One region of the Abiotrophia defectiva ATCC 49176 genome, then DNA from elsewhere that is predicted to be linked to it. Evidence: predicted binding sites of a transcription regulator. Region 1 holds the regulator's gene; the other holds the start of a gene.
What was found. The regulator CtsR, encoded in region 1, represses protease genes until heat stress. The targets are predictions, from matches to a motif close to TTGGTCAAAAAAGGTCAAANA.
Positions count from the first base shown of each region.

Region 2: a site for CtsR is predicted at 2,750-2,770, ahead of clpP (ATP-dependent Clp endopeptidase proteolytic subunit ClpP). Genes of this name have one in related genera too.

Region 1 covers NZ_CP146287.1:58,360-67,791, forward strand. The annotation lists gene citF (citrate lyase subunit alpha) at 1-678, shown strand, start outside; gene citX (citrate lyase holo-[acyl-carrier protein] synthase) at 671-1,225, shown strand; gene V7R82_RS00305 (oxaloacetate decarboxylase subunit alpha) at 1,241-2,635, shown strand; gene V7R82_RS00310 (HAD-IIB family hydrolase) at 2,873-3,631, opposite strand; gene V7R82_RS00315 (PTS transporter subunit EIIC) at 3,635-5,350, opposite strand; gene V7R82_RS00320 (MurR/RpiR family transcriptional regulator) at 5,541-6,308, shown strand; gene V7R82_RS00325 (bifunctional UDP-sugar hydrolase/5'-nucleotidase) at 6,330-7,667, shown strand; gene V7R82_RS00330 (CtsR family transcriptional regulator) at 7,962-8,426, shown strand; gene V7R82_RS00335 (ATP-dependent Clp protease ATP-binding subunit) at 8,446-9,432, shown strand, end outside.
Region 2 covers NZ_CP146287.1:1,556,737-1,566,168, forward strand. The annotation lists gene V7R82_RS07240 (ABC transporter permease) at 1-559, opposite strand, end outside; gene V7R82_RS07245 (ABC transporter ATP-binding protein) at 570-1,661, opposite strand; tRNA gene V7R82_RS07250 (tRNA-Lys) at 1,858-1,930, opposite strand; gene clpP (ATP-dependent Clp endopeptidase proteolytic subunit ClpP) at 2,095-2,691, opposite strand; gene rpmF (50S ribosomal protein L32) at 2,860-3,039, opposite strand; gene V7R82_RS07265 (YceD family protein) at 3,078-3,629, opposite strand; gene V7R82_RS07270 (nucleotidyltransferase family protein) at 3,729-4,892, opposite strand; gene V7R82_RS07275 (class I SAM-dependent methyltransferase) at 4,917-5,657, opposite strand; gene rsfS (ribosome silencing factor) at 5,654-6,019, opposite strand; gene yqeK (bis(5'-nucleosyl)-tetraphosphatase (symmetrical) YqeK) at 6,029-6,607, opposite strand; gene nadD (nicotinate-nucleotide adenylyltransferase) at 6,620-7,276, opposite strand; gene yhbY (ribosome assembly RNA-binding protein YhbY) at 7,330-7,647, opposite strand; gene yqeH (ribosome biogenesis GTPase YqeH) at 7,670-8,782, opposite strand; gene V7R82_RS07305 (YqeG family HAD IIIA-type phosphatase) at 8,775-9,299, opposite strand.

The DNA.
Region 1 (9,432 bases):
GCAGCAACCCGCTTTATCCGCGAACAAATGATTAAAGACGGCATTAAAGCCAGCTTCGTGCTAGGTGGGATTACCAATGCCATGGTTGAACTTTTGGAAGAAGGGCTCGTTGAGAAAGTCATCGACGTACAAGACTTTGACCACCCATCTGCAGTGTCCTTAGGGCGCAATGCGGATCACTATGAAATCGACGCTAGCATGTATGCTAACCCATTGTCCAAAGGGGCCATGGTTAACCGTTTGGATGTCGCCATCTTGTCTGCTTTGGAAGTCGATACTGACTTCAACGTTAATGTCATGACCGGTTCGGATGGGGTTATCCGTGGGGCTTCAGGTGGTCACAGTGACACCGCCTTTGCTTCTAAGATGTCCATGGTGATTTCACCATTAGTACGTGGACGCATTCCAACATTCGTAGACACTGTTAATACGGTTGTAACGCCAGGGACTAGTGTGGACGTGGTCGTCACTGAGATTGGGATTGCGGTTAACCCTAATCGCCCAGACTTAGTTGAGCACTTCAAGTCTCTCAAGGTGCCTCAATACACCATCCAAGAACTCAAAGAAAAAGCCTACAGCATTGTGGGCAACCCAGAACCGATTCAATACGGGGACAAGGTCGTAGCGGTCATCGAATATCGTGACGGTAGCGTCATCGACGTGGTGCGCAATGTCTAAGGGACTCTTTGATGGACCTGAGGTCCATTTGGGCCAGGTTCTATCAGCCCGCGAGGCGCGGAGCCAACGCCAGGCGCATTTGCTAGAAAGGTATGCGCCGGCAGTCTTGGTTTCCATGACCCTCAATACGCCGGGACCTGTCAAAATCTCTGAGGGTCTAGCTAAAATAGGTCGCCAGCTAGCCCAGCTAGTCAGTGACCATTTGGCCCAAGAGGCGGTCCTCTACCAGGATGTGCTGGAGGCCGTGACAGGGTTAGAGGCCTATTGGGTGGTTAGCCAGGAGGCTGAGCTAGTTAAGCGCCATTTAGTGGCCTTTGAAGGGCAGCACCCCTTAGGCCGCCTACTGGACTTGGATGTGCTGGAACTGGTGGAAGGTAGACCCTGCCCCATCAGTCGCCGGCAGTTAGGCCTGGCCCCACGCCAGTGCTTCCTCTGCCAAGCAGACGCCAAGCAGTGCGCTCGCTCACGCCAGCACTCAGTGGCGGATATGCAGGCCTATATCAGTCAGGCCGTCGCCCACTATGGGGCCCAGACTGAATCCCCTTAAGGAAAGGAATAAACTATGAGCAAATTAATTCGTATCACTGAAACAGTTTTACGGGATGGCCAACAAAGCCAAATTGCCACTCGTATGACAACGGAAGATATGTTGCCAATTTTGAAAACCCTGGATCAAGCGGGCTTCCATGCCCTAGAAGTATGGGGCGGTGCGACCTTTGACTCTTGCATCCGCTTCTTAAATGAAGATCCTTGGGAACGTCTGCGTCAAATTCGCGCAGCGGTCAAAAACACCAAGTTACAAATGCTCTTGCGGGGTCAAAACCTGCTAGGTTACCGTAACTATGCGGACGATGTAGTGAAGCTCTTCGTGCAAAAATCAGTCGAAAATGGGATTGATATTATCCGTATCTTCGATGCCTTGAACGATGTGCGCAACCTACAGACTTCGATTGAAGCAACCAAGGAAGCAGGGGGCTTGGCTCAAACAGCTATCTCCTACACCACTAGTCCAGTCCACACCCTAGACTACTATGTGGACTTGGTAGGACGCATGGCCAAATTCGGGGCAGATTCTATCTGTATCAAGGATATGGCAGGGGTGCTAACACCGCAAGCGGGTTATGAATTGGTTAGCCGTATCAAGGATAAGGTAGATTTACCTTTGGAAGTCCACACCCATGCAACTAGCGGGATTTCTGAGATGACCTACCTCAAGGTAGCAGAAGCCGGGGCCGACATTATCGACACAGCCTTGTCATCCTTCTCTGGCGGGACTAGCCAGCCAGCGACAGAATCTATGGTCTTAGCCTTAGAAGACTTAGGCTTCAAGACAGGCGTGGATATGAAAGAAGTAGAAGCGGTAGCGGCTTACTTCAATGGTATCCGCGACAAGTTCCGGGCTGAAGGTATTCTCAATCCTAAGGTTAAGGACACCGAACCTAAGACCTTGATTTATCAAGTGCCTGGCGGTATGTTATCCAACTTACTCAGCCAATTAACTGAACAAGGTTTGGCTGACAAGTACGATCAAGTGTTAGCTGAAGTACCAAAAGTGCGGGCTGATTTAGGTTATCCACCACTGGTAACGCCATTATCACAAATGGTAGGGACCCAGGCGGTGATGAACGTTATCTCTGGTCAACGCTACAAGATGGTGCCTAAGGAAATCAAGGACTATGTCTTAGGACACTATGGTCAAGCGCCAGCCAAGATTGATCCAGAAGTCAAGCAAACCATCATTGGGGACGCAGAAGTCGTAACGGTAAGACCTGCTGACTTGATTGAGCCGCAATTATCAGAATTGCGGGAAGAAATTAAGGACTACGCTAAGTCTGACGAGGATGTGCTCATGTATGCCCTCTTCCCACAACAAGCCAAGGATTACCTAGGCCGCCGGGAAGATCCTTACTATGATGTGCCTGTGCAGACAGTGGAAGTATCCTTGGACTTACAATAAGCTAGAGAGGATGGGAGTCATTCCCGTCCTCTTTTTTTGTTGGGTCGGGCCAGGAAATAGAGGAGTAGTTGAAAAGTTGTGACTAAATCAGCACGTAAAAAAGGGGGCTTCAGACCCTATCTATCAATAGATAGATTGATAGATAGGGAGAGCAAAAAAGGCAGCCAACCCAGTAAGGGCTAGCTGCCGTTTTCTTATACCCGCGGAAGTGAAGGAAGTGAGGCGGGTGTTAAGGCTTTATAGATAGTGTGCTTGGAAATGGGCCATGGCGTCAGCGAAGCTAGCTACCACATGCGTGGCTTGGGCTTGAACCTCGACTGGGGCATGATCCATACAATAGGAGATGTCAGCCACTGCGAACATGTCGCTGTCATTGCCTGAGTCGCCAAAGACTACCAGGCGGTCATAGTCAGACCGGATGATGGCTAAGCCGGAGGCCTTGGAGACCCCTTGGGCCGTTACTTCTAGCCGCGTAGAGCCTGATTTATAGGTAGCCAGTTGAGGAAACTTGGCTTGCAGGTCAGCTAGGTAGAAGTCGGCGGTCTCAGCACTTGGGCGGACATTGACCTTGTAGAGGCGATGACCTTCTAAGGCCGGATAAGGATCTGGCAAGCAAATCAAAGGCATATTCCAGAGCCGTTGCTTATGCTCGTGGTCGAAGTTACCAATGCGACGTTGACCGTCTAGGGCATCAAAGATTAACTTGTGCTCCTTGAAATAAGCCAGTAGCTTGGGGGTAACGTCTTCAGGTAAGTGATGCTCGGCCAGGAGTTGGGCATAGCGAGTAACAACTGCCCCATTGAAGCCAATCATATGCGTGACATCGAGGTCATTGCCTTGGACAATGTACTGGATCTCTGCCAGGGAGCGGCCAGTGGCGATGGAGAAGTCGCCCAGCTCTTTGGCGGTATGGTAGGCCGCCAAATCAGCTGCATTGACCGTGACAGAATCCTTGACGAAGGTACCATCTAAGTCTGTCACAAAGAGGTTACGCATGACTTATTCCTCCATGCCGAGGATGTCTTGGATCTCCATTTTCAAGACATTGGCGTGGGCCCCATAGATGGATTGCATTTGCATGTCGTTTTCGGCGAAGCCTAGGGCACCTAGTTGGTGAACGATGGTGTCTTTATCTACTTGGGTTTTGTCTTTGACATTAATCCGCAGGCGGGTGATGCAGGCGTTGACTTCTTCAATGTTGTCAGGGCCACCGTGAGCGGCAATCAAGCCCAGGGCTTGTTGATAGATACCTTCGGGACTGTCAGGAATGGTCTTCATGGCAGTGCCTGAGTTTAGCAGGGCTTGGTCTTCAGGGTGTAAGTCATTGTTACTGTTGTCTTGGCCGACTTGGTTAATGGTAACACCCAGTTTTTCGCGCGCTTCTTTCTTGCTTGAAAGTTTGACTTCATCGCTATCTTCACGACCTGGTGTCTTCAAGTTGAATTTAAGGATGAGCAAGCGGAAGACATAGTAGTATAGGATGAAGCAAGGTACGCCGACGATGAAGACTAACCACCAGTGGGTCTTAGGCCCTTGTAGGACGCCATAGATGATTAAGTTGATAAAACCGTGACCGGTTGGGGTTGCCACCCCAGCACCTAAGAGGTGCATTACCAATAAGGCAGCACCCGCCATGAAGGCGTGGGCAACATAGAGGATTGGGGCAACGAAGAGGAAGGTAAATTCAATTGGTTCGGTAATCCCGGTTAAGAAGGCAGTACCAGCAGCTGCGAAGAGCAGAGAACCTACGACTTTACGTTTCTTAGGATCGGCTGTCTTGTACATAGCGTAGGCAGCCCCAGATAAACCAAACATGAAGTAAACGAACTTCCCGCCGTTGAAACGGGTAATGGATGGGTCGATTGAAGTGATGTTAGGATCCGCAAGGGAAGCTAGGTAGGCATTGATGGTACCTACAACGCGTTCGCCATTGATGGTCCAGGTCCCACCTAATTCAGTGGTGCGTACTGGCCAGTTAAGCCCGTGGTGGAGACCAAATGGTAGGAGTGCCCGTTCAACTAGCCCGTAGAGGAAGGTACCTAGCGGACCAGATTTGAGGATGAAGACGGACAAAATCGAAATCCCTTGTTGGATTGGTGGCCAGATAAAGAAGAGGATAACAGAGACAAAGGCCATGGCAACGATGGTTACAATCGGTACGAAACGTGGGCCACTGAAGAAGCCGATTAGGGCAGGTAATTGTTTCTTAACCGCCCAACGGTGAACGAAGAAGACCACGACCCCGACGATAATCCCCCCGAAGACGCTGAGGTCCAGGGTTTGAATCCCCATGACCTTAGTCTGCATGGCATTAGCCATAGCTAGTTTAGCTTCAGCGCTGGATAACTTGCTGGTGTCCACCAAGCGATGGCTTTGGACTAGGAGGAAGTTGAGGACGGAGTGTAAGACGATAAAACCGAGTACCCCAGATAGGGCAGCAGAACCTTTTTCGCGTTTGGCTAAACCAACGGCGACGCCGACAGCGAAGATAATAGGTAGGTTGTTGAAGGCTGTGTCCCCTAAAGTAATAAAGAATTTCATAATGAATTGGAAGATTTGGTTCTGAAGAACAGGGAACATCTTCAAGGTATCTGAGTTAGAAAAGGCAGTCCCAATCCCCTTAATAATCCCGGCCCCTGGCAAGACCGAAACAGGTAAGAGGAAGGATCGGCCAAACTGCTCAAAGGCATAAACAAATTTGTTTTTTTGACTCATTGCTAGTCGCTCCTTCATAATTTGATAAGTCTATTCTAGCAAAAAAGCAAACGCTTTAGTAAAATGTGCTAAAAAGTTCCCAAGGAAGATAAAATTGACTCCAAGAGGTAAAATTACCTCTAAATTTTGTGGTGGCTCCCCGCTGTGGTACAATAGAAATGTAAACCCTTAGGGGATCAGGAGGGATGACATGTTTTTCGTCAATCTAAAGGCTCACTATGAAGAATTATCGGTCTATGAACAGGAAGTCATCGACTATCTCATGAAGCAGGACAATATCGAGGCCCAGACCCTTAAGTCTATTGGGGCGGCCCTGCATTTATCAGCTTCGACTATTGTGCGGGCAGGCAAGAAGTTAGGCTATGCTACCTTCAATGAACTCAAGTATGACCTGCGCCGTAGTAAGGAGTCCAATCAGGAGTCCCATCATCTGGAGGCCAGTCACTTTGACTTGATGAAGGCCCAATTGACGGACGAGTTCCAACGGACCATGGCCCTATTAGCCCAGGCCGATTTCGAGTCGGTGGCCGATCGGGTCTTGGCGGCGCGTCGGGTCTTCTGCGTGGGGATTGGGTCTAGCTATATGCCCATGTCTGACTTTAACCGTAAGCTCAAGCTCATTGATGTCTGGGCCAATGACTTCTTCGAACAGTATAGTATTGAACGCATTCCTGATATTGCCACCAAAGAAGATGTCATCGTGGTCTTCTCCCTAGGCGGGGCCAACAAGACGGTCAATGAGACCTTGCTTAAGGCTCGCCAAAAGGGGACCCATATTGTGGCCATTACCAGCCTGACCCATCATCCTTTGGCCAAACTCAGTGATCAACTGATTCAGATTTATGATGCGCCTAAGGCGCGCAAGAAGATTCGGTCCCGGCTCATGCTCAACCTGGCCGGAACCCTCCTCTTCGAGACCTTACTCAAACGCCAGGCCGCCCAACAAGAGCAGGCCTAGGCAGAAAGAAGCGATTGATTCATGCAAGCTGTAAAACTCGGCATACTCCATACCAATGACACCCATTCCTATCTGGATTTATTTAGCCAGCGCGCCCATCTGATTAAAGGCCTGCGAGCACAGTATCAAGCCAGCTTGTTGCTGGGGGCTGGGGACCTCTTTGTGGGTGGCCCTTACTTCCAGCTCTTCGCCGGCCAGGCGGAAATTGCCCTCTTGAACCAGTTGGGTTATGATGCGGTCACTTTTGGCAACCATGAATTTGATATGGGACCTAGCTTTTTGGCCTCCTATCTGGCCCAAGCTAGGGTGCCCTTTGTGTCCAGTAACCTGGACTTTAGCCGGGAGCCGGCTTTGGCTGATTTGGCGGCGCAACAAGTGGCGCCTTACCGCCTCTATGACCTGGCGGACGGTGTCCGACTGGCTATCCTAGCAGCCACAACCCTGGAAACCTTGGATAATTCTTCGCCAGGGGAGCTGATTGGCTTTGAAGAGCCTCGTCTGGCCTTAGAACGGAATCTGGCCTTGGCCCGTCAGGCTGGGGCAAGCCACTTTGTTCTCTTAAGCCATCTGGGTTATGAGACGGACCTGGCTTTGGCCCAAGAAGTGCCAGACTTTGCCGCCATCATCGGAGGCCATACCCATACGGTGACAGAGCAACCCGCCCTAGTAGGCCAGACCTTGGTGGTGCAGGCTGGCTACTATGGTCGTCTGCTGGGCGAACTCAGTCTCTGGCTCCATCCGGATGGCAGCCACCAGCTAGGCCACTACCAACTACATGATTTAAGTCATTATGCCAAGGTTGCCCGTCCGGTAGCCAAGGAACTCAAAATCTGGCAAAGCCAGGCCCAGGCGCGAATTAGCCAAGTCATTGGCCAAAGTCGCCAGGCCCTGGATGGCAGTCGGGAGGCCCTGAGTCAGGGCCATACCAATCTCAGCCAATTGGTCTGCCGGGCCTATGCGGCAGCTGCTCGGGCTAAGGGCTGGCAAGTGGACTTTAGCCTCATTAATGGGCGAGGCGTCCGCGCCAGTCTGGATCAGGGGCCGGTGACCTATGAGGAGGCCCTGGCCATTCTGCCCTTTGGCTGCCAGCTCTGGGTCCTGGAAGTGACGGGGGCCGACCTCAAGGAGGCGCTGGAATCCGGCCACTATCCTCGTATGATTGACAGTCAAGGCCAGCCCTTAGAGCTTGAAGAGGCAGTCAAGGGACTGGACCCTGAGGCCACTTATCAGCTGGTGACCAACGACTTCTTAGGACGAGGCCGGGATGGTTATGAGGCCTTGGCCCGTCACCAGCTGCTGGATCAGCAGCTGGGTAGCGACTTGGATGCCTTGGTGGCCTACCTGTCCCAAGAGGCTTAAGCCTATTTAATAGTTACACTATTAAATAGGGTTTGAGAGGGCAAAAATTCTGGCTTTTTGGGAGTCGCGAACAGAAAAAGTCAAAAATAAGCCGGAAACGTTCGTCTTTTGCCGGAAAAAGCCTGTCAGACCGGGATTTGGCCCCGGCCACTTATGAAAAAGCAAATATATAATCATTTATATAAAAGGGGCCTCAGGCTCCTTTTTCTTTAGCCCTAGGTCAAGCAATTAGGTTGGCAAAAGGTCTGATTTGGTGTACAATAGTCAAAGAAAGTCAATGTAAGGAGGGGTAACATGTCAAGCCGCAATATGACCGACATCATTGAGGCCTACCTGAAGGAATTCCTCAAGCACCAAGAGCATGTCGAAATCAAACGTAGTGACATCGCGGAGCACTTCGACTGTGTCCCGTCACAAATTAACTATGTCATTAAGACCCGCTTTACCCAGGAGCACGGCTACCTGGTCGAAAGTAAGCGGGGTGGTGGTGGCTATATCCGCATTCTCAAGATTGAATTGGCCGACGAGGCAGCCCTGATTGATCAGCTGATAGAATTAGTGGGCGATAAGATTAGCCAACGCAACGGCATTCATATGATTGAGAATTTGATTGGCAAGGGCCTGATTACCAACCGCGAGGGGACCTTAATCCTGTCCGTGATTGAAAAATCCGTCCTTCATCAAATCAGTGAGCAGGAACAGGCGGCTCGCGCCCAATTGCTCAAGACCTTTTTGCAACAACTCAAATACAGCTATTAAGAAAAGGAGTGAAGACGCGATGTTTGAAGAACTATTTACCGAGAGCGCCCATCAAGTCATGATCATGGCGGCTGAGGCTACCTACCAATTGCGCCATTCAGCTATTGGGACCGAGCATATCTTGATTGGTCTAGCCCGCGAAGAACGTGGGATTGCCGGCGTCATTCTCCGTGAATTTGGCGTGACCCCGGAACTAATTCTCAACGAGTTGCGGGCCATCCACGGCGATGTAGAGGCGCCTATGCCGCGGGGGGAAGTCACCCTACCTTATTCGCCGCGCGCCAAGAAAAATATCATGGATGCCTCCAATACAGCTAAGCGCTTGGGCGCACGCCAAATTGGGACTGAGCACCTCCTATTAGCCATGCTGCCACAAGAAATCCTGGCGACCTTAATCTTACGCAATCTAGACGTCGACTTAGACGCCCTTAAAAAAGCCGTCTACCAAGCTATCGGCATTGATAAGATGCCAATAGGCCAAAGCAAGCCTCAAGCGCGGACCCAGAAAGCCAGCGAGACTGCGCCAAGCAAGACGCCAACCTTGGACTCCTTTGCCCGCAACCTGACTCAAATGGCCAAGCAAGGCCAGATGGACCCAGTGGTGGGCCGCGAGAAGGAAGTCCAACGCATGCTGCAAATCATCAGCCGTCGTAAGAAGAATAACCCTGTCCTAGTCGGGGACCCTGGGGTAGGTAAGACGGCCTTGGCAGAAGGCCTAGCCCAACACATCGTGTCAGGCGACGTGCCGGCCGATATTGCCAAGAAACGCCTCATGATGTTAGATATGGGGAGCCTGGTGGCTGGGACCAAGTACCGGGGGGAGTTCGAAGAGCGCATGAAGCGCATTGTGGAAGAGGTCATGGCCGACGGCCAAGTTATTCTCTTCATTGATGAGCTCCATACCCTGATTGGGGCCGGTGGCTCTGAAGGGGCTATTGATGCAGCCAACATCCTCAAGCCAGCCCTGGCACGGGGTGAAATCCAAGTCATTGGGGCGACGACCCTG
Region 2 (9,432 bases), 550 kb from region 1:
CGCGACGAAGGGTCGCCCATTTTGAGGCCCCTAAGTCTGAAGATGCTTCCATCAAGGAATGTGGAATCTCCGTAATAGAGTTATAAATTGGCATAATCATAAATGGCAATTCGATATAACCAGCTACCAAGAGAAAGGCCGCATCGGTAAAGAGTAACTGCTTAGGTCCAATCCCCATAAAGGTCAGGAATTGGTTGACTGAGCCAGTCTGACTCAAGAGGCCGATGAAGGCATAAGCCTTAAGCAAGAGGTTAATCCAGGTTGGCAGCAAGACCAAAAGCATCCAGAGCTGACGGTGCTTTGTTTTGCTAAGCAGATAGGCCATAGGATAGCTAAGAGCTAGCGTAATTATGGTCAAGAGCCCAGCATAGATAAAGGAGTTCATAGTCATCTTGATATAGTTAATAGAAGAAAAATACTCAGCATAGTTGGCCAAGGTAAAGTTCCCATGAATATCAAAGAAGGAAGAACCCAAAACTAAGACCAAGGGTAAAATAACGAAGAGACCTAGCCAGAGATAATAAGGAATAGCATAGAGATGGTTATACTTGCGGTTCATAGGCCCCCTCCTAGTCTTCGTACTGTTCTAGGCGGGCATCGAAATCTTCTTCCGACTCATTGAAGCGCATTACGTGGATGGCATCTGGTTCAAAGAAGAGACCTACTTTGGCCCCAGCGGTCACCTTCTTAGTGGTATGAATCATCCACTCGTTGCCATCTTCGTCATAGGCGATGACTTCGTTGAAGACGCCACGGAAAAGCATGGTATCGACGGTCGCAATCAGCTTGCCCTTTTCAGGCGTGGTTACGTCGATATCTTCGGGACGGATAACAATCTCAACCATTTCACCAGCTGGAATACCAGCATCCTCACAGTCAAAGACCTTACCAACAAATTCTACGCGGTAATCTTCAATCATGCGGGCATCCACAATGTTAGATTCACCGATAAAGTCGGCAACATAGTGGTTAATTGGTTCATCGTAAATGTCTACTGGGGTCCCTGATTGGATAATTTCCCCGTTATTCATGACAAAAATCCAGTCGGACATGGCAAGCGCTTCTTCCTGGTCATGAGTGACGAAGACGAAGGTAATGCCTAGTCGACGTTGCAGTTCACGCAATTCGTACTGCATATCGGTACGTAACTTCAAGTCCAGAGCTGATAGAGGCTCATCTAGCAAGAGCACTTCTGGCTCATTTACCAAGGCACGGGCGATAGCCACACGTTGGCGCTGACCCCCAGACATTTCAGAGATTGCACGATTCTCATAACCTGAGAGTCGGACCATCTTGAGGGCTTCCGTTACCTTTTCCTTAATTGTTGCCTTATCTACCTTTTTAACAGATAGACCGAAGGCAATATTGTCGTAAACATTCATATGAGGGAAGAGGGCATAGTCTTGAAAGACTGTATTGACCTTCCGTTGATTGGCAGGCACGTCTGTGACCGGCTCACCATCCAAATAAACCTGACCACTAGTGGCCGAAGAAAAGCCTGCGATAATTCGTAAGATAGTTGTCTTACCGCAGCCAGAGGGACCTAATAAGGTATAGAACTTGCCTTTTTCAAGCTCCATATCAATCGACTTTAAGACTTGCTGGTCATCATAAGACTTAGTAACGCCTTTGAGAACCACGCTGTATTGCGTTTTATTCATTACATTGCTCCTGTTGCCCCCATAGGGGTTATTTTTTCGACAATTATTGACTCCTTTTGGGCAGTTTTTTTGCCATGAGGGGACCCCTCACTGAGTTTGATTATAGCAGTTATGGTAGGGAATTACAATGTAAAAAACTGAGACTAAACTCAGCCTGAAAAAAGAAAAAAACTCGCCTAGCAAAAGGCGAGTAAAATGGGGGTATAGGGACTCGAACCCTAGACCCAATGATTAAGAGTCATTTGCTCTACCAACTGAGCTATACCCCCGTAAAGCTTAAATAGCTTACTTCATTATCTTACACCTGTTTTCAGCAAATTTCAAGTCCTAAAGTCAAGAAAATACGAAAAAATTCTCTAGCTTTTCCCTAACCTATACGCAGCTACCTAGATACAAAATAGCGCCTGCCCTAATGGGCAAGCGCTGCTTGAAATTATTTTTTGAGATTCTTAGAATTGGTCATGATGGCATCAACCAGGCCATATTTAACCGCCTCTTCAGCTGACATGTAGTTGTCGCGATCTGTATCGCGGGCAATAACCTTAAGGGTTTGACCAGTACGTTCGGCCAAAATCTTGTTAAGCGTATCGCGAGTCTTCAAAATATGCTTTGCGGCAATTTCAATTTCGGTCGCTTGACCTTGGGCTCCACCCAAAGGTTGGTGAATCATCACTTCTGCGTTAGGTAAGGCATAGCGTTTGCCCTTTTCCCCTGCCGCTAGAAGGAAAGCCCCCATAGAAGCCGCCATCCCGATTACGATAGTTTGTACATCGGCATTGATGAAGTTCATAGTATCGAAGATAGCTAAACCGGCAGAGACACTCCCACCTGGTGAATTAATATAGAGATAAATGTCCTTGTCAGGATCTTGGGCATCCAAGAATAAGAGTTGGGCAATTACACTGTTAGCCACCGCATCATCAATAGGACCGGATAACATGACAATACGGTCTTTTAAGAGTCGTGAATAAATATCGTAGGCGCGTTCGCCACGTGACGATTGTTCAATGACTGTAGGAATTAAGTTCATTCCCTTTCCTCCTTCGGATTCGGCTCTGAGCCGATTACTACTGTCTCAGTATACCCTTTTGGTCAATAAAGGTCAAGCAGGATGCTCCTACATCAGCTCTGCTAGGCAAGCGACAAGGGCAAAAGAAAAAAGCCATCCGATTGGATGACTTCCTCAACATTACTATAATTAAGCTTCCTTGGCTACGACTTGTTTGCCGTCGTAGTAACCACAGTTTGAGCATACACGGTGACTTAAACGTAATTCACCACACTCAGGACAAGGGTTCATTCCTGGAACAACTAATTTGAAATGGGTACGACGTCTGTTTTTACGTGCTTTTGAAGTTCTTCTCTTTGGTACTGCCATGGTTTACACCTCCTGAAAAATTTGTGGAATGAATAAGATTACTCATCCGCATTGGCTTCGTTTAATAGAGCTCTTAGATTAGCAAAGCGTGGGTCCCCTGCTTCCGATGACTGACGTTCTAGACTTGCTAGATAATCCGTCTCCGTCAACACAGCCCAATCCTTGCCACTTGGTAATGCAGCCGTCTCTTCCTCTTCACCAACGACACGCATTGGGAGATTCAATAGTAAGGCATCGATGACTGCTAACTCGAGGTCGATATAATCGTGTTCGAGCACAATTGTCGTCTCCTCGTACTCATCGGCATTCGCATCATATTCCGGCATCACATAGCGTTCGTCAATCGGAACTTGTAAATGAACCGGCACAGGTTCTAAGCTGCGAGTTGATGGCAATGTCATCACTGTACTTGCGGTACAATGCAAGAATATTTCCTGTCCATGAGCAACGAAATAACCTGTTACTTGAACGGGAGTTAAATGGAGAATTGACGGTTCCATCGCTTGCACCTTGGCCGCCACATCCAATTCGACATCGAAGTGGAGTAGCTCTTCCTTGTGGTCGCGAATTTTACGTAAGGTCCATTTCATCTAATATCACCTCTAAAACGACTCTTGTATTATACTTAAATTTTAGGGTCCTGTCAATCGTTTCTGGCCCCTTTTCAGCCTAGCTTTCTAATTTTTTTGTCAAAGAAAGCTGAGAACTTGTTTAGGTTGGACTTGTGACTGAATCTGTCCTCCCGGGCGTAACTGGTAGATTGCGTCCGCAACTAAATTCCAGCCATAATCCTTCTCATAAGCAGGTTTATATTGGCTAAAGACACTTAAATCCTCTCGCTTACGCCAAGCCCCCAGCCAAGGTCGCCCCGCTTGAGAGGCATCTAACAATCTGAAGGCTTGGGGTGTCGTTTCCCGGTTAAAGGCAGTCACTGCCGTCTGAGGAATTTGCAAGAGAATGGCCATGGCAACTCGCTGAATGGCAGCTTGAGTCCAACGTTTGGAAATCATAGCTTGACGCCAGTCCTCCCATTTCTCCTTAATCTCAGCTTGAGACTTAAGGCGATTGGCTAAACCTTCTTTGACACCGGCTATTTGCTCTAGAGAAGCCGGCGGTTGGGTCAGTAACTGATAGCGCAGGTAAGGCCAGTAGGCTGACCAAGGTGCATCCAGTTCAGGACTAAGCTGGCCCTGGAGGTCAGGTGCTAAATCTGCCGTTATTTCCTGGCCCTGGCGAAAGGCTTGGCGAATAGCAGACCCACTCAGTATAGGCTGGCCATCTTCAGTTTCCTGCAAGCGAGGTAAGCCTAAGACCTGACAATCAGGGGCTAGCTGAGCGAGTGTCTTAAGATACTGAAGCCCCAGCTGGTGATTGGCCTGCCAAGGCGCTAGATCCGACCAATCAGCCAGAGACTGAATAGCCACTTGATAGGCTGCCGGGTAGGCTAACCCAGTCTTGAGCGCATCTTGAATGCCCTTGTCGATATGAGCCTGATGCTGAGCTTCCCAAGCTAAGAAGTCCTTAAGCTGAGCAATCTGGGCACTTTCTGTTCCAAAGACAATCCGCTCCACACCTAACTTGGCTAAGATAGCCATCCCATGTCGACCAAAGTAATCCGCTGACTGCAAACTTGCCAGGGTCGGTAATTCAATCACTAAATCAGCCCCCGCGGCTACTGCAGCCTGAGCCCGATGCCATTTGTCTATGATGGCAAACTCACCGCGTTGGACCACATTACCGCTCATCAAAACCAGAATCTGGTCCTGAGGAAAGTGTTGCTTGACCCAGTCCAGTTGGTAGGCATGACCCCGATGTAGGGGATTATACTCCGCCAAAATTCCTATCAGGGCCATGGTATAGCCTCCTTTCCTGACTCTTTACTTACTAGCACGGAAGAACCAACGGTCAGCCGTCTGCCCTTCCTGATAATAGGCCTGGCCGAAGTCCACTAGTACTTCTACCTGGCTAAAGCCAGCTTCTCTCAGCGCTGACTGGTACCAAGCTAAGGGATAGGTTCTTTCTTCTAAGTTGACGTCTGTCCTTTGATAATGGCTCCCGACTTGTTCAAAGACTGTCAGATAGTGTTGGACACTTAATTGATCCAAGTCCGACTCACTATCCCACAATAAGGCATAGCGGTCGTCACTATCAAAGTAAGAAAAACCATCAAAATTCTCAATTTGTTGCGGTGTCCAAACGTCAAACAAAAGTTGCCCTCCTGGAGCCAATCGCCCAAATAACTCTTTCAAGGCTTTAGCCACCTGGTCAGGACCGGCCAAGAAACAAAGAGAGTCCGCATAACATGTGATGAGATCATAATCTTGGTCTAAGGCACTCAAGTCCAAAAGATCTGCTACCAGATAGGCAGAATTCTCACTGTTACCTGGCTCTTCCTGGGCTACCTTAATCATGGCCGGGTCGTAGTCAAATCCTAAGATTTGGCCACAGAAAGGGGCCAAAAGCTGAGTGAACCAGCCCGTCCCACAGGCAGCATCTAAAACCTTGCCTGGCGCTTGATCCCGGCTGGTCAATGTAAAGTCTAACCAGCGCTCATAGATTTCTAAATCATTGAAGTGGTCGTAGACATGAGCTATTTGACTGAAGTTACCGGCGCTCATTGAGCACTAACCCATGCGCTGACATCCACTAATGGCGCGTCACGCCATAATTTTTCTAAATTGTAGTGGTCGCGTTCAGTGTAATGGAAGACATGGATAATAACTTCTACTAAGTCAATCAGAACCCACTTACCACCGTCTTTACCTTCGACGTTCTTGACTTCAAGACCTTCCTTGTGGGCTGCCTCTACGACGGAGTCTACAATGGCATCCAATTGTTTATCGTTACGGGCATGTGTGACTACAAAGTAGTCAGCGATAGGGGTCACATTGCGCACATCTAAGGCCACAATGTCTTGGGCTAAACGGTCATCGGCTGCCCGGACGGCTAGTTCTAAAATTTCTAAAGCTGTTTTTGTCATAGGTTCCTCCTAAATTCCCTCTTGGCACCAGCGGTTGTAGATTTCTACCGCTCCATCAAAGAGAGTTTTTTCCTTTTCAATTAAATAAGTTAATGTGCGTTTCATTTTGTACCAGCATGCCACGTTCAAATCAGTTGCAGCAAGTTCCCGAGCTACTTCAACTCCTGGAAAATCGCGGCCTGGTTCCATGTAGTCAGCTAGATAAAGAATCTTGCCGATTAAATCAAATTGATACCAGCCCACAGTGTGGCCAGCCACCGCTTCTAGGATGCGACGGTCAGTCACACCATAGCAGTCCATAAGTATTTGAGCTGCGGCAGGACCATGTAGAATGTTGCTGCCCTCTTGACTTAAATCCACTTGCGGCCAAAAAGTCTGAGCCAGAACACGCGCCTGCTCCACGTCCAAGTCTTTGGCATAGTCATGAGCTAAAGCTGCAATGCTGACTGCTTCGACATCCGCTCCATAGCGTTCAGCCAATTCAATAGCCGTCTGCTCCACCCTCAGAACGTGCTGATAACGTTTGGGCTTGATACGTTGAGCCAAATCATCCAAGAAGGCCTGACGATTGGTATTCCAATAAGTCATGTCTGCCTCCCCCTATGCTCGACCAAAGGCCGTTTTGTAGAGCCCTTGCGCATCAATGTAAGCAGCCACCGCCTCAGGCACCTGATAGCGAATGCTTTGATCACAGAAGACCCGCAAACGAATATCGGTTGAACTGACAGGCAAGGTTGGGGCTTCTACCCAATCAACCGGCCACTCGGTCTCGGGCATAGGCGTCCCGACTGGCTTTTGCGCCACAAATTGGACTAGCTCAGCCAATTGCTCAATCTGATGCCATTTATGTAATTTCTGGGCTCGGTCTGCTCCCATCAGGTAATAGAACTGAGCGTCTGGGAAGAGGCGACGGAAATAACGCATGGTATCGACTGTAAATAACTTATCCCCGTGCAAAAGTTCATAAGGCTGAATTTTGAAGAAGGGATTATCCTGAATGGCCAGTTGTACCATCTTGAGCCGATGAATGACGGGCACATCTGTCCCCTCTTGCTCGTAGTGACGCTTGGCTACCGGCATGAACCAGACTTCGTCTAATTCCAATTCCTTCCCCACCTGCTCAGCTAGTAGCAAATGGCCCAAATGTGGTGGGTTAAAGGCCCCACCCAGTATGCCAATGCGTTTAGGCCCCTGAACCTGCACTTCTTGAGCCAGGCTAGTCAAGGTCTTGCCTAGGGTTTCCGTTTGTGTCATCATGCGATCACCTCTTTGAATGATTGGCTTAAGTCAGCCCAAGTATGGGCATGGTCTTACTTGATTTTCTTAAGATCAGCAGATAATTTCTGATACTTAGCAATATGAGAAGGTCGGTAGAGCACGCCTGTGTGGCCGATAACCTGAACCGCATGGGCATCGAGGGCATAGGCAATCTCTGCCGTCACTTCCCGAATTTCTTCTTCGCTATTCTGCAGGACCTTAAACTTAATTAGTTCCCGCTTTGTCAAGGCCTGATCCACCTGATCAAGGAAAGTTTGGCCTAGACCTTCTTTGCCCATCTGAAAAATTGGTTTTTCGTGATGAGCAATCTTTTTAAGATGGTTAACTTGTTTCTTGTTAAGTGATGTCACTTGCTTGTTCCTCTTGTCTTTCTTAAATAATAGCGTCTCGAACGGTCACTGCTACCCCTTTGGGTACCCAAACCGTCACACGGACAGGCCGATTCACGCTGAACCAACCTAGACCTGAGATGGCCACATCTTGGTCTTGACTGAGGGTTAATTCCTTAGCCACTAGGTCAGGGAAATCAGCAGCTTCTTCTTCGCTAGGTGGGCTTAGTAAGCCACCTTTGTGTTGGGCATAGAAGGCATCCGCCTTGTCCAACTTGGTGCGGTGTAGGTAGCAATCCTTGGAGACATAATAGGTAAAGGAAGTTCGTTCCCCTTTTTCAAAATCAACTCGTCCAACACCCGCTAAGAAAATGGTCTGACCCGCATTAAGCTGGAAAGTCATAGGTTTGAAAGGCTTGCTTGGCAAAAGCTTACGCATGGCCTCCCGAGACAGATAATGGGCTAGTTGGGTTCGGTGGATAATCCCTGGCGTATCAATAATAGCGTGATTAGGCGTCAAGGGAATATGAATCATATCCAAAGTCGTACCTGGATGATTGGAGGTCGTTATAATCTGCCCCTCTCCACCATAATGGGCTAGAAGCTGATTAATCAGCGTAGACTTACCCACATTGGTAACACCCACGATATAAATATTACGGTCATGGATATTGGCTTCAATCAATTCGAGCAGTTCGGTTAGGGTATGGCCCTTATGGGCGCTCCCAAGGATAATATCTTGTGGAAAGAGGCCGTTGTCAGCCAGAATACCTTTGAGCCAATGCTTGACTCGATTCTGACGGGTCACCTTAGGTAGTAAGTCGAATTTATTCCCGAAAACCACAAAAGGTTGGTTGCCAATAAAACGAGCCAAGCCATGGATTAGACTGCCTTCGATATCGAAGATATCTAAGACATTGATAATCAAGGCATCATCATGGGCAATTTCGCTGAGCTTGTCTAGGAAGACTTGGTCAGGAATTTGCAGGTCTTGTAATTCATTGTAGTGGCGCAACTTAAAGCAACGTTGGCAGTAAAATTGCCCTTTTTCTAAGCCCTTAGCTAAGGCAGACGCTGGTAAATAACCAGCCTGTTCAGAATCCTGACTCTGAATGGTCGCCCCACAGCCGATACATTGGTAGTGTTCCTCAGTCAAGTTGATCCCCCCAGTCCCCTTTGCGTTTAATGCCAACTAACTTAAGCGCAAGTCGTTCAATAGCCCGGTTGGCCCAAGTATAGAAGTTGTCGTTGCGAGCGATTGGCTTGACCAAGATGCTAGCCATTTTAGCTCGGTTAGCCCCAATAATATCGGTCATGATTTGGTCGCCAATCATAATAGTATTAGCCTGACTAGTACCCAAGGCATCCAAAGCCAGCTGAAAATTCTTACGGCGAGGTTTGAGTGCGCCGGCCTTGTAGGGAATGCCTAGTGGCTCAGCGACTTTAGCAACTCGCTCCACCTTATTGTTGGATAAGATATAAATCTTAACACCGGCTTGCGTCATGCGGCTAATCCAGTCTGCCATTTCTTCTGTATAGTTCATGTTATTCCAAGCAATGACGGTATTATCTAGGTCAATAATAGCCGCCTCATAGCCCCGCTTGAGCAGGTCTTGGGGCTGGATATCATAGACCGAGTTAATGGTCCAACTTGGCGTTATGTAGCGTTTCATTCACACATTACTCCTTTAAAGTCTATCACTTCCATTATAGCATAAGAAAACCCGCTCGTCCTTGATTTCGTCGGCTTTAATCAAACCTTAAGCTTCTGCTTGAGGCTAGCAGCAAATTAAAAGAGGCTAGGAG